DNA from 2 places in the Arthrobacter sp. YA7-1 genome. Region 1 is predicted to be linked to the other one. Evidence: riboswitches for the same ligand, from Rfam matches in the RefSeq annotation. Region 1 holds a riboswitch; the other holds the start of a gene.
The links. Region 1 has a riboswitch for thiamine pyrophosphate ahead of thiO (glycine oxidase ThiO). Riboswitches for the same ligand answer to the same signal wherever they lie in the genome.

Region 2: linked by a shared signal. The riboswitch ahead of thiD (bifunctional hydroxymethylpyrimidine kinase/phosphomethylpyrimidine kinase) and the one ahead of thiO (glycine oxidase ThiO) in region 1 are both predicted to bind thiamine pyrophosphate.

Annotation. Positions count from the first base shown of each region.
Region 1 is NZ_CP110114.1:3,057,311-3,061,517, reverse strand. It holds gene OIT41_RS14280 (RNB domain-containing ribonuclease) at 259-1,773, opposite strand; gene thiE (thiamine phosphate synthase) at 1,811-2,500, opposite strand; TPP riboswitch at 2,527-2,646, shown strand; gene thiO (glycine oxidase ThiO) at 2,638-3,942, shown strand; gene thiS (sulfur carrier protein ThiS) at 3,939-4,175, shown strand; gene OIT41_RS14260 (thiazole synthase) at 4,179-4,207, shown strand, end outside.
Region 2 is NZ_CP110114.1:2,583,520-2,587,726, reverse strand. It holds gene OIT41_RS12120 (Rne/Rng family ribonuclease) at 1-1,595, shown strand, start outside; TPP riboswitch at 1,741-1,837, shown strand; gene thiD (bifunctional hydroxymethylpyrimidine kinase/phosphomethylpyrimidine kinase) at 1,829-3,349, shown strand; gene rplU (50S ribosomal protein L21) at 3,771-4,079, shown strand; gene rpmA (50S ribosomal protein L27) at 4,140-4,207, shown strand, end outside.

The sequences.
Region 1 (4,207 bases):
GCTGCGTGCTCAACGGTTGTGGCAGGGCCGTTCCGGAGCACGGATGGGCGCAAGCAAATCCAGTGGAAGCCGATCGCGGGCTATCTAAATACTGGCACTGGGGACCAGCTGGTGTATCTCAAGATCGCGTAGGGGCGGGCTTGTTGATGTCAAAAAATGAACTGAATCAACGACCGGGCATCCATTACTACTTACACAGTCTAGCGTCTGGGGACAATAAACCCCGGATCGCGGTCCCGGGCCCGCGAACGAAGTGCGCTACGGGAGGAGCTCGAAGGTGATTTGGCGGGTGGCAATGTCCGCGTGAAGCAGTTTCACGCGGACCTTCGTTCCGGACTCCATTTCGCCATCGCAACGAGCGGTGACCGCGGGCTCGGCGATCTGCACGACACCGTAGGGGCCGTGCTGGGCTCCGTTCCCGTTGCCGTTTCCGTTGTTGCCGTTGTGGCTGTTCCCGTTGCCGTTTCCGTTGTTTTTGGCGGGCTTCGATCCGGAAATCACCACGGCGTCGAATTCCTGTCCGATGTGGTTGACAAGGAGCGCTGCCTCCACCGTGTCCAGGGCCAGGTGCTCCATTTTCGCGGCCAGCTGGTCGGATGACGCCATGATCTCGGGCAGGCTCGGCAAAGCGTCCCGGGCCCATGCTGGTATCTCGGTTCCATTGCTGAGCGCCTCGCAGATGACCAGGACAAATCGATCGACCAGGCGGCGCAACGGAGCGGTGGTGTGGGCATAGGGTGCCCCGATGGCGGACTGCATCACGCTGTCCGGGACCTCGCCGTCGAAAGGCGTGTAACCGGCACCACGGAAAAGCAGTCCCGCTGAATGGAGGATGGCCAGTTGCCGGGGGTCCTTGGCATCGAGGCTCCGCAGGTACTCGCCATAGCTGGTCCCTTCGGTCCAAGGTTTGCCAAGCGCCCCGGTTTGCCGTTTGAAATGGAGCAACGAACGCTCATCGGGGGCGGGCATGGTCCGTAGGATTCCCACTTTGCCGTCGAGCATCAGCTGGGCGGCTGCCATCCCGGTCATGAGCGAAATCTGGGCGTTCCAGTCCTCCACCGGCAGCGAGGGAGCTGCGACGATCCTGTAGCCCTCGCCGTCGGGCAGCTGCACGATTTCCTGCTCAGGCATGTTCAGGCTGGCTCCGCCGCGGCGGCGTTCGAGTTCCACCCGCTTGAGTCCGACCTCCTTGAGGAGCTGGAGGACGGGATCGGCCGCGCCGGAATCGATCTCCGCCTGCACGCCTTTGTAGTCGAGCTTGGCGCGGCTGCGTACGCTTGCCCGACTCACAGAGACGGTGCGGAACTCCGCTTCGGCGTCGAGTTCGAAGTCCCACACGAACGCGCCGCACGTCTGGCCGGCCAACAGGCTTCCGGCGTGCTCGCTGATGATCTCGGGGTGCAGCGGTATGCGGCCGTCCGGGGCATAGTACGTTTGCCCGCGGTGGCGGGTTTCGGCGTCGAGCGCTCCTCCCGGGGGCACGAAGGAGGGCACATCGGAGATGGCGTAGAGGACCCTGTAACCATCGCCGGACCGGTCGATGAAGAGCGCCTGATCGAGATCCGTGGAAGAGGCCGGGTCGATCGTGATGAACGGAACGTCCGTGAGGTCCTGCACCGGCAGGGTGTGTCCGGAAACCGCCGCTTCGGCGTCGCGCAGCGCTTCAGCGGGATAGCCTGCAGGCAGCTCGAGTTCAGTCCGAAGCGCCGCCAGTGCTTCCGCGAGCTGATTCGACGTTTCACTGACATTCGGGGCTATCCGCTGATGTGACACGAAAGTCAGGGTAACTCCAAAATCTTTCGGCGTCTCGCTAGGCCGCCGCAGCGTCAAGGGCGGCCAGGAGTGCCTGGGCTGCCGCCGTCGGATCCTCTGCCTCGGTGATGGCGCGGACCACTACGATGCGGCTTGCACCGGCCTCCACTACCTCTTCGACGTTGCCCAGATCGATGCCCCCGATCGCGAACCAGGGGAGCACCACGCCGCCGACTGTCTCAGCGTCTGCCTGCTTCACCGCGCTGGCGGCGTACTTCACCAGATCGAGCCCGACGGCGGAGCGTCCCGGCTTGGTAGGGGTGGCCCACACCGGCCCGACGCAGAAGTAGTCCAGGCCGCTGCGGCCGGGGGACGCGGCGATGGCCGCGTCGATCTGTTCCGGCGTGTGCGTGGAGAGGCCGATGATGGTGGGGTCGTGGAGCAGCTTCCGGGCCGAGCGCAGCGGAATGTCCTTTTGGCCGATATGGAACACCGGTGCACCCGAGAGGGAAGCGACGTCCGCCCGGTCGTTGACTGCCCAGAGACGGCCGTGACGGTGCGCCACGGATTGCAGGATCTCCAGGAGTTCCAGTTCCTCGGCGGCTTCAATCGTCTTGTCACGCAGCTGGATGATGTCCACGCCGCCCTCGAATGCGGCATCGACAAATTGCTCAAAATCACCCTGTTGCTTGCGGGCGTCGGTGCAGAGGTACAGGCGGGCGGTGGTGTGGACATCGTGCTGGGTCATGGAAACAGAGTAGTTCCTCTAAACTGGGCTGGTACCGCGGGAGCCGCGGCGGCGGTCACAATCGCCGCGCGGCTGAGAGGGCTTCAGCGCCGACCGCTTGACCTGATCCGGCTAGTACCGGCGTAGGGAAGGACTCCATGGAAGAAGCAAACACCCGGAACGGGCCCCTCCACGCGGATGTCGCGGTGATCGGGGGCGGTGTCATTGGCCTCGGCATCGCGGGGGAAGCCCGCAGATCCGGCCGTTCGGTTGCCCTCATCGATCCCGCACCGGCCAGCGGCGCTACGTTCGCGGCAGCGGGAATGCTGGCGCCCGTCAGCGAATTGCACTACCAGGAAGAGGACCTCCTGGAGCTCATGCTCGAATCATCGGCGTTGTGGCCGGGCTTCGAACGCAATGTGACCGGCTCAAGCGCCGGGCGCGGCACGGGTTACCGCACGACGCCGACTCTCGCCGTCGGTGCGGACGCCGCGGACCGCCGGGCGCTCGCCGACCTTCGGGACGTCCAGCTCGCCCATGGCCTGGTGGTGGAATCCGTTCCGTTGCGCGAGGCGCGGGAGCGCGAGCCGCTCTTGAGCCCGCAGATTTCCTGTGCTTTCGATATCCCGGGCGATCACCAAGTGGATCCGCGCCGGCTCTCGGCCGCGATTCTCGCCGCCTTGGCAAACCACCAGCCCGGCGATTCGAGCTGGATCGCGGAGGCAGGAGACGGGTTTGCGGTCCACGACACTGCGGCGGGCCTCCTGTGGGAGGACGGGCGCGTCGTCGGGACGGTGCTCGGCTCGGGCGCCAAAGTTCTCGCCACGGAAACAGTAGTAGCCAACGGACTTGATGCTGCCCGCTTGAACGGCCTGCCGGATGGATTGTCGCTGCCATTGCGTCCCGTGTACGGCGACATACTGCGGTTGCGCGTCCCGGAGCATCTGCAGCCCCTTGTCACCGCCACCGTCCGTGGGATGGTGCGCGGAGTGCCCGTGTATATCGTTCCCCGCGACGACGGGACCGTGGTGATCGGCGCAACGCAACGCGAAGACGGTTTGTCGGCGTCCGGGGGAGGAGCCAACCCGGTGTCAGCAGGCGGCGTGTACCAATTGCTCCGCGACGCCCAGGTACTGGTTCCGGCTGTCGCCGAACTGGAACTCCTCGAAGCGACCGCCCGTGCCCGCCCTGGCACACCGGACAACGCACCGCTGTTGGGCCGTGTCGAAGGTCGCGAAGGAACCGTGCCCGGCCTCATCGTGGCCAGCGGCTTCTTCCGGCACGGCGTGCTCCTCACCCCGGCAGCGGCGAAAATCTGCGTCGGACTCATGGATGGCACCGTCGATCCGCGGTGGAACAAATTCCGCCCGGACCGCTTCTCCCGCCCGCTGTCTGCAGCAAGGGCATCCACAGGCGGCCCGTCGGCCGACACCCCACATCTCCTTCCGAAGGACCACGCATGAACATCAAATTGAACGGCGCAGACCACACACTGAGCGACGGCGCGTCCGTGACCACACTCGTCAGCCACATCACCGGACGGGTTGTGGACCCCAGCGGCCAGGCGGCCGACGGACGCAAGATCGGCGTCGCCGTCGCACGCAATTCCGAAGTGGTGCCGCGCAGCCAGTGGGCTGCCACCGCGCTCGCAGAGGGCGACGAACTCGAAATCGTGACCGCAGTACAGGGAGGCTGAACCATGACCACAGCAAGCACTCACGCAGCAAG
Region 2 (4,207 bases), 470 kb from region 1:
TCCTCAAGGATCGGCTCCCGGAGAACGCGGGCGTCATTGTCCGCACGGCCGCCGAGGGTGCATCCGAAGAAGAGCTGACGCACGATATCAACCGCTTGCGGGCCCAGTGGGAAGGCATCGAAAGCCAGTCCACGTCCACCAAGATCCTGGCCCCGGAGCTCCTGTACGGCGAACCGGACCTCACCATCAAGGTTGTCCGCGACGTCTTCAACGAGGACTTCTCCAAGCTGATCGTCTCCGGCGACGAAGCCTGGGACACCATCGAGGCCTATGTCACGTACGTGGCGCCGGATCTGGTGGGACGCCTTGAGAAGTGGACCTCGGACCAGAACATTTTCTCGGCATGGCGCGTAGACGAACAGATCCACAAGGCGCTGGAACGCAAGGTCTTCCTGCCCTCCGGCGGTTCGCTCGTGATCGACCGCACCGAGGCCATGACCGTTGTGGACGTCAACACCGGGAAGTTCACCGGCAGCGGTGGCAACCTCGAGGAAACCGTCACCAAGAACAACCTTGAGGCTGCCGAGGAAGTGGTGCGCCAGCTGCGCTTGCGCGACATCGGCGGAATCATCGTCATCGACTTCATCGACATGGTCCTTGAATCCAACCGCGACCTCGTATTGCGTCGCCTCGTCGAGTGCCTCGGCCGGGACCGCACCAAGCACCAGGTCGCCGAAGTGACGTCGCTTGGCTTGGTCCAGATGACCCGCAAGCGCATGGGCACCGGGCTGCTCGAGGTCTTCGGCGAGCAGTGCGAGACATGCGCAGGGCGCGGAATCGTCACGCACGACGAGCCTGTCGAGCACCGTCGGGCCAACGTGGTGGCAGCTGAACACCACCACCCACGCACTGAGTCACAGCCGGCCGTCCGCCCGGAGCAGCGCAAGCGCCGCCGCGGCAGGGGCGCGGGCCAGGGAACTGCCGAACTCCCGGTCACGCCTCCGGTGCCGGTCCACACGGTCGAATCCACTGATCCGAACCGGCAGGCAGCCACCCGCGCCGCCCTTGCCACCATCGCGGCGGCGGCCCACGCTGCCCACCTGCACGACGACGAGCTCCACCACGCGGCGGAATTGCTCGCGGACGGGCACGTAGCCGAAGCAACTCCCGCAACACCGGCCGCCCCGGCTCCTGCCGCTGCATCGGGTGGCGAGGAACGTTCGAAGCCTGTGCTGCGGTTCGGCGGCGAGGAAGTGGCCCTGCCCTTCGTCCACCACGAGGAAGAGCCAGCGAGCGGCGCCCCTGCGATGAGCCTGGATCTGTTGGCTCAGGCGTTCGCGGGACTCGGGGAGGCGCCCGGTACGGTCCCGGCAGCCGTGGAAGCCCAGGAATCCCCAGCAGAGGCCCGCGCGGGCGTTGCAAGCGGTGAATCCCCGGACTCGGGCTCGCGTGGACGCCGAGGCCGCCGCAACCGCAGTGCCAGCCGTGCCCAGGGTGCCGCCAACGCCACCAACGTGGAGCACCACGAGGTCGCTGTGGCTGCCTCCGGCGGGGCAGCGCACGAGGCCAAGGCACCGGACGCTGCACCGGCCAAGTCGGCGCCGGCAGCGGAACCGATCATTCTCGGAGTCGGCGTGCCCAAGTCCCAGCTCTAGGCGCAATACCCTGCAGGGCCCCGGCCGTTCCACTCTCGTGGAAACGGCCGGGGCTTCTGCGTTTCCGGCTGTTTCACCTGGCCCCCGCACGCCCCGGTTGCATTGGGCGATTTCAGCGGGCGGGGTGTGATCCGGGTTAAGCTAGGGGACTGACACGGGGTGCCGCGCACCAAGCCGGCTGAGACCAAACCCGTTGAACCTGTCCGGTTAGCACCGGCGAAGGGATGTCTCGCATGACTGTTTCGGCGCAATCGGCCGTCTACCCGCTCAAGGCTGTCCAGAACCATATCCCCAGGGTCCTCAGCATCGCCGGCTCGGATCCCTCGGGTGGTGCCGGAATCCAAGCCGACCTGAAGAGCATTGCGGCCAACGGCGGCTACGGCATGGCCGTCATCACGGCGCTCACCGTACAAAACACGCAAGGAGTCACTGCCGTCCATGTGCCTCCCGTGGAGTTCCTGCGCCAGCAATTGGATGCCATCAGCGACGACATCACGGTCGATGCCGTCAAAATCGGCATGCTCGGGGACGCCGCGGTCATCCACGAAGTCCGCCGCTGGCTCGGCGGGGCGCGTCCCGCCGTCGTCGTGCTGGATCCGGTGATGATCGCCACCAGTGGAGACCGGCTCCTCGCGGAATCCGCTGAAACCGCACTGCGGGAGCTGCTGCCCCTCGCCGACTTGGTGACCCCCAACCTTCCCGAATTGGCCATGCTGCTTGGCGAAGCTGAGGCGACTGACTGGGCATCGGCGCTGGAGCAGGGCAAGCGACTGGCAGCTGCCTGCGGAAACACCGTCCTGGTGAAGGGCGGCCATCTGCAGGGAGCGGGCTGCCCCGATGCCCTGGTCAACACCGGGGGAGTCCTGAGCCAGGACGTGGTGGAATTCGCCGCCCAACGTGTGGAGACCCGCAACAGCCACGGCACGGGATGTTCCCTGTCGTCGGCGATGGCGACGGCCAAGGCGCGGCTCGGCGATTGGGAATCTGCACTGCGCGTGGTCAAGCCTTGGCTACAGGAGGCCCTGACCCAGTCCGAGGTGCTGGAAGTGGGGAAGGGCAACGGGCCGATCCATCATTTCCACGTGCTCCAGCAAGAGCTGCAGCCAGGGGATTTCGCCGTCCGGATGTGGGACGCCGCCCAAACGGAACTTGCGGCCATTTATGGCCTGGACTTCATCCAGCACTTGCAAACCGGTGGCCTCGGCGAAGCGCAGTTCAGCTACTACCTGTCCCAGGATGCCATCTATCTCAACGGCTATTCGAGGGTCCTGGCCAGGGCAAGCGCCCTTGCCCCCAGCGAAAACGAACAGCTGTTCTGGGCCCGCGGCTCGCAGATGTGCCTTGAAGTCGAGTCCGAGCTCCATCGGAAGTGGCTCAGCGGACGGCAGGTAAGCGAAAAGCAAGGCCCCGTCACCAAGGCCTACGTGGACCACTTGCTCGCGGCGTCGGCGTCGGGCAGCTATGCCGTGCTGTTGGCTGCCGTGCTGCCCTGCTACTGGTTGTACGCCGAGGTGGGACAGCAGCTCCACCATGGCTACCTTCAGGCCGGAGCGTCGGACGAGCACCCTTATGCGGACTGGCTGCGTACTTACGCGGACGAGGCGTTCGCCGAGGCCACCCGCCAGGCGATCGACATCACGGATGCCGCCGCACGGGCCGCTTCTCCTGCCGAGCGTACGGCCATGATGGAGGCATTCTCCGAATCCTGCCGCTATGAAACTGCGTTCTTTGATGCCCCAAGGCTGCACGGCTGAACCGGTTTCCTGGTGCGGAAGGACGGGATGGCGGGGCCATTCCGTCGGACGCCGCAGCGTGTCGGCGTGAGGATCCGGGATTTTCCCGGCTGGCAGGGTAAGGTTGACGGGCACGGTACCGGATGGCGGCATAGCCAGTCTGTGGCAGCCATCACGTGGCAGCCTCCGGACCTGGCCTCATTTGCAGCCGAAGGCGAAACTAGCGTAATCTAGATCTTCGGTGCTTACGCCAACACTTGGGTTATGCCCCTAGAGACCTTTCATGTGGAATTGACATTTCACGTGGATTTGTTCGAGGGATGACTCATGGATTCCGTAACGGAGTCCACGGCGTTGAGGCACAGCGTGAACCAGGCCCGTTTTCGGATCGGGGTTCCGCACGCAAATTTAGTAATAAACGTCGAGAGAAGTGAGTGCCCAAGTGGTGTACGCGATTGTCCGCGCAGGCGGCCGCCAAGAAAAGGTTTCCGTTGGAGACTACGTAACCCTGAACCGCGTCCCCGGTGGAGCCGGCAGCACCCTTGAGCTGCCCGCACTGCTCCTGGTGGACGGTGACAAGGTCACCTCCGCTGCTGCGGATCTGGCCAAGGTCAAGGTTACGGCTGAGATCCTCGAAGACCTCCGTGGTCCGAAGATCGTCATCCAGAAGTTCAAGAACAAGACCGGCTACAAGAAGCGCCAGGGTCACCGTCAAGAACTGACCAAGATCAAGATCACCGGTATCAAGTAACCACTGGTTGCTGTTCAGGTTTTCAACAGATTCCCCAGAATTTAAAGGCAGGCATTTCAAATGGCACATAAAAAAGGCGCGAGCTCCACTCGCAACGGTCGTGACTCCAACGCCCAGTACCTCGGCGT